DNA from 2 places in the Anisomitus miae genome. Region 1 is predicted to be linked to the other one. Evidence: predicted binding sites of a transcription regulator. Region 1 holds the regulator's gene; the other holds the start of a gene.
What was found. The regulator HrcA, encoded in region 1, represses chaperone genes, less so after heat shock. The targets are predictions, from matches to a motif close to TGTTAGCACTCNNNNNNNNNGAGTGCTAACA.
Positions count from the first base shown of each region.

Region 1 (3,189 bases):
TTTACGATTGAGTGTAATCCCGGAACTCTTAGTCGAGAAAAATTAGAAATAATGTACTCATATGGGGTAAATAGACTTAGTATTGGTGTACAGAGTGCTAATGAAAAAACTTTAAAATTTATTGGTAGGAATCATAGATTTATAGATTTTGATAAAAGTTTTAATCTTGCTGTTAATGTTGGTTTTAATAATATAAGTGCTGATTTAATATTTGGTATACCTTGCGAAAAAAATGAGGATTATGTGAATACTATTGATGTGATTAAAAATTATGATTTGACTCATATTTCTGCGTATAATTTAATTTTAGAAAAAGGTACAAAATTTTATAAAATGCATGAAATAGGAATGTTTGAAGAAATGGATGAAGAGTTACAATTAGCTATGTACGAATATACAAAACAGAAACTTGAAGAGTTAGGATTTAAACAATATGAAATATCTAATTATGCTAAAAAAAATAAGAAATGTTTGCATAATTTGATATATTGGAATTTCAATTCTTACATAGGAATTGGAGTGTCAGCACATTCATTTTATTATGGTAAAAGATTTGAAAATACAAAGGATGTAAAGAAATATATAGAGATGATAAAAACTGACAGGCATAGATACATAAATATTTATACAAATAAGGAAGTTGATAATATACAAGAGTATATTATGCTTGGTTTTAGGAAAAATGAAGGAATAAATATGAAAGATTTTAAAGAAAGATTTAACGTAGATTTTTTTGATGTATATAACAAAAATATAGAAAAGTATGTAAGAAATAATCTAATGGAGTTTAAACAAGATAGTATTTTTTTGACATCTAAAGGACTTATTCTAATGAACTACATTATAAGCGAATTTATTTTCTAAAATAAAAATTTGACAAAATGTATTTAAAATGATATCGTATTATCAAGCCATTAGCACTCGAAAATATAGAGTGCTAACAGAGAGAGGTTAATTATTATGGATGAGAGGAAAACTAGAATATTGTGCTCTATAATTCAAGATTTTATATGCACGGGTGAGCCGATTGGTTCAAGAACGTTATCTAGAAGGTATAACTTTGGTGTAAGTTCTGCTACTATACGTAACGAAATGTCTGATCTGGAGGAATTAGGTTTTCTTGAACAGGTTCATACTTCTTCTGGTAGAAGACCATCAAATAAAGGGTATAGGCTTTATGTAGATAAGTTGATGACTCTTTCGAAAATAAGTAAGGAAGAAGAAAGTTTCATAAAATCTGATTTAGTGAATTTGGATATATTTGGTATTGAAAATGCACTTAAGTCTAAGCTGACTCTCATTTCTAAGTTGACAAATTTGGCTTGTATATTAAAGACTCGACCGGTTATGAAGAATTCCGTAAAATCTATAAAGTTTGTTAGAATAGATAGTGATAATATATTAATGGTTTTTGTTACTAATGAAGGTGTTATAAGGAATAATGTGGTAAGAGTTAGCAGAGATGTTTCCAATGATGATATAGAGAAAATTAATAGGGTTATTAATGACAATTTAGTGTATCGTACTGTTGAGGAGATAGATTCTCAACTTGTGGATAAGATTAGGGATTCAGTGGATATAGATCAGTGTTTTTCAGAAAGTATAGTTTCGAATTTGCGTAATTTAGTTACTTTTAATAGTAGCTGTTACGTAGAGGGTATAAACAACATTTTGAGCTATCCAGAATTCAGTGATATTGATAAAATGAGGAATTTCTTGTATTTTATTGATAATAGAGTTGTTTTTGAATCATTATTGGACTGTGTTATGGATGATATTGAAATCAGAATTGGTGAGGAAAATTATGTTGAAGAAGCTAGTTGTTACAGTGTGATTTTGGGGAATTATAAAAAGAGTGGAAAGGTTTTGGGGACTATAGGTATTATAGGACCTACGAGAATGGATTATCCTAAGATAGTTTCTATACTTAAGCTTTTGATAGATTTTGTGAATTTGAGTATAGTTTGAAAATATTGTTTTTAGGAGGTGCTTTGTTTCGATGATAGAAGATATGAATTCCACGTTACCTTGTGAAGATAGTGATGGTGATGTTTGTGAGGAAAGATTTAATGAAGATAGTAATGGAGATTCAGATGATACCACATGTCAAAAATTTGATTTGGGGTTAGAAAAAGAAAATTTAGAGTTGAGAAATGAAGTAAATGAGTTGAAAGATAAGATTTTAAGATTTAGTGCAGAGTATGATAATTATAGAAAACGTACATTGAAAGAAAAGAATGAGTCGTATAGTAGCGGTATGATTGATGTTATTTTTAGTGTTTTGCCAGTTTTGGATAATTTGGAAAGGGCAGAATCCGTTGAAGGTGATATAGAGTCTTTAAAGAAGGGTGTTAGTATGGTCATTTCGCTATTTCGTGATGTTTTGAATAAGTTTAATGTTGATGAAATAGATACTAGTAGTAACTTTGATCCTAATTTACATGAGGCGGTTTCGCATGTATCTGATGAAAACTTAGATAAAAATGTAATAGTTGAAGTTTTGCAAAAGGGATATAGAATTGGTGATAAAGTTATTAGATATAGTATGGTAAAGGTAGCTAATTAATAATGTGTTTTTAAATATTTATTTGGGAGGAATGTATTTATGGGAAAAGTTATAGGCATTGATTTAGGTACTACTAATTCATGTGTTGCTGTTATGGAAGGTGGAGAACCGGTTGTAATTCCAAATTCAGAAGGAGGTAGAACAACTCCATCAGTCGTTTCTTTTCAAGCGAATGGAGAGAGACTGGTTGGTCAAGTTGCAAAAAGACAATCTATTACAAATCCTGATAAGACAATTATATCTATAAAGAGGCACATGGGAACTGATTACAAAGTGGATATTGAGGGAAAAAAATATACGCCACAAGAGATATCAGCCATGGTGCTACAAAAGATTAAGGCAGATGCCGAAGCTTATCTTGGTGAATCTGTAACTCAAGCGGTAATAACAGTTCCTGCTTATTTCAATGATGGTCAAAGGCAGGCTACCAAGGATGCTGGTAAAATAGCAGGTTTGGAAGTTTTAAGAATAATAAACGAGCCTACTGCTGCCTCACTAGCTTACGGAATAGATAAGACTTCTGCTCAAGAAAAAATATTGGTTTATGATTTAGGTGGAGGCACTTTTGATGTGTCTATTTTAGAACTTGGAGATGGTGTTTTTGAGGTGCTTGCAACTAATGG
Region 1 covers NZ_JBRACL010000007.1:61,770-64,958, reverse strand. Annotated here, with positions in the region: gene hemW (radical SAM family heme chaperone HemW) at 1-864, shown strand, start outside; gene hrcA (heat-inducible transcriptional repressor HrcA) at 961-1,968, shown strand; gene grpE (nucleotide exchange factor GrpE) at 2,000-2,566, shown strand; gene dnaK (molecular chaperone DnaK) at 2,606-3,189, shown strand, end outside.

Region 2 (3,189 bases), on a different contig from region 1:
ATTAATACATTCCATCCATACCCATTCCTGGTGCAGGTGCCGTAGGCTTATCCTTTTCAGGTATATCAACCACAGCAGCTTCTGTAGTTAAGAAAGTCGAAGCAACTGATGCAGCATTTTGAAGTGCTGTTCTTGTAACTTTAGCAGGATCAACTATACCATTTTCAACCATATTGATATACTGACCATTTAACGCATCATAACCTATACCTTCTTGACTAGACTTAACTTTATCTATAATAATAGACCCTTCAACTCCAGCATTAAAAGCAATTTGTCTTATTGGCTCTTCTAGTGCTCTTAATATTATGTTAATTCCAACTTGCTCATCAACTATATTAGAACTCAAATTGCAAATTTGCTTCAACACATGCACATAAGCGGTACCACCACCAGAAACTATTCCTTCTTCAACAGCCGCTTTAGTCGCTGCCAAAGCATCTTCGATCCTTAATTTCTTCTCTTTAAGCTCAGTCTCAGTAGCTGCACCAACTTTAACTACAGCAACTCCTCCTGAAAGCTTAGCCAATCTCTCTTGAAGTTTCTCTCTATCAAACTCTGAACTTGTATCCTCAATTTGTGTTCTAATTTGAGAAACTCTTTCAGAAATTTCATTTTTGTTTCCTTTACCATCCACTATAGTCGTGTATTCTTTCGTTATTTTCACACTCTCAGCTCTACCAAGCATAGCTATAGTAGTTTCCTTTATATCATATCCCAATTCTTCAGATATAACTTGTGCACCAGTCAATATAGCAATATCTTTTAGCATTTCCTTCCTTCTATCACCAAAACCAGGTGCCTTAACCCCAACACAAGTAAAAGTTCCTCTAAGTCTATTAACAACCAAAGTAGCTAGAGCCTCGCCTTCTATATCTTCGGCTATTATCAAAAGTTTCTTACCTTGTTGAACTATCTGCTCTAAAACAGGAAGTATATCTTGAATGTTTGAAATCTTCTTATCAGTTACCAAGATATAAGGATCTTCCAAAGATGCTTCCATCTTCTCAGCATCCGTAACCATATATGGACTCATGTAACCTCTATCAAACTGCATACCCTCAACAACTTCTAAAGTCGTATCCATATTCTTTGACTCTTCTACAGTTATAACTCCCTCATTTCCAACCTTCTCCATAGCATCAGCTATAAGCTGTCCAACTTCTGCGTCACCTGCAGATATAGAAGCCACTCTTGTTATATCTTGCTTTCCATTAACATTTTTAGAAATTTTCTTAATTTCCTCAACAGCTTTTTCAACAGCTAATTTTATACCATTTCTTATTAGTATAGGATTAGCTCCAGAGGTAACATTCTTCAAACCTTCCCTCACAATCGCCTGAGCCAAAACAGTAGCCGTAGTAGTACCATCACCTGCAACATCATTAGTTTTAGTTGCAACTTCTTTAACCAATTGAGCTCCCATATTCTCAAACGGATCTTCAAGTTCTATTTCTCTCGCAATAGTAACACCATCATTAGTTATTAAAGGAGAACCAAATTTCTTATCTAAAACAACGTTTCTTCCTTTTGGTCCAAGTGTAACTTTTACAGTATCCGCTAGAATATCTACACCCTTTTGCATAGCACGTCTAGCTTCCGCACTAAATAAAATTTGTTTTGCCATTATCTCTTTACCTCCTAAACTTATTCTACAACAGCCAATATGTCTTCTTGTTTAACAATTATATATTCCTCACCATCAACCTTAACTTCTGTTCCAGAGTACTTAGAAATTAAAACCTTATTTCCGATCTTCACTTCCATTTTTATCTCTTTACCATCAGAAGAAACGGTTCCAGGACCAACTGCAATAACCTCAGCCTCCTGTGGCTTCTCCTTTGCACTTCCTGCTAAAACTATGCCCGACTTAGTAGTTTCCTCTGCTTCTAACCTTCTAAGAACAACTCTGTCTGCAAGCGGTCTTATATTCATCAAATACAACCTCCCATTTAAAATAACCTTCTTAAAAATTAGCACTCAATAGTTTAGAGTGCTAAAATATGTTATTAATATAATTAATAAATTTAAAAAACTCAAATTTATTAACTTTTAAATTTCTTTAGTTTTAAGTGTTTTTTTGGAATTATCTCCTATTTTAATAGTTTTTCTCATGTTTTTATTTGATTCAAAATCGTTAAGATATTAAGTCAAAACCTCATAATCTATTGCCTATCTCTTCAGATATTGTAGAAATAAATTCATTAATTTTCATACATCCTTTATCGCCAGATTTCCTCTCTCTAACTGAGACTTCACCATTTAGCTCCTCTTTCTCGCCAACTATTAACAAATATGGTATTTTTTCCATCTGACCCTGACGTATCTTGTATCCAATTTTCTCATATTTGTAATCACACTCAACTCTTATACCAGCTCTACTCAATTCATTTGTAACAGTTTTAGCATAGCCATTGAATTTCTCAGATATAGGCAACACCCTCACTTGAATTGGACTTAACCACACTGGTAACGCACCCGCATACTTTTCAATAAGCATAGCAATTGTTCTTTCGTAACACCCTATCGAGCTCCTATGAATTATCATTGGACTCTTTTTCGTTCCATCAGAATCTATGTAAGTCATATCAAATCTTTCAGCAAGGCTAAAATCAATCTGAATAGTTATTATTGTATCTTCCTTACCGTGCACATTCTTAAACTGAACATCCAATTTAGGACCATAAAAGGCAGCCTCACCATCTTCGATTCTATAGTCAATGCCTAGATTGTCAAGTATACCTTGCATATCACGCTGAGTCCTTTCCCAAATTTCTTCATCCCCTATATACTTTTCCTTATTATTCTTATCCCACCTAGAAAATCTATATGTAACATCATTACTTATTCCAATACATCTCATTACATACTTAACCAAGTCAACAGCCTTACCAAACTCTTCCTCAACCTGACTAGGCATACAAATTATATGTCCATCAGATAATGTGAATTGTCTGACTCTTATGAGACCGTGCATTTCACCAGAAGATTCGTTCCTGCTCAAAATTGCAGTTTCTCCGTATCGTATTGGCAAATCCCTATAACTTTTTTGGGAAGCTTTGTAAATCATAAATTGAAAAGGACATGTCATTGGTCTAAGGGCAAAAACTTCTGCATCCTTCTCTTCGTCACCTAAGACGAACATACTATCTCTATAATGATCCCAATGTCCAGAGATTTTATATAAAT
Region 2 covers NZ_JBRACL010000004.1:17,882-21,070, reverse strand. Annotated here, with positions in the region: gene groL (chaperonin GroEL) at 2-1,627, opposite strand; gene groES (co-chaperone GroES) at 1,648-1,935, opposite strand; gene thrS (threonine--tRNA ligase) at 2,159-3,189, opposite strand, start outside.
Region 2: a site for HrcA is predicted at 1,972-2,002, ahead of groES (co-chaperone GroES). Genes of this name have one in related genera too.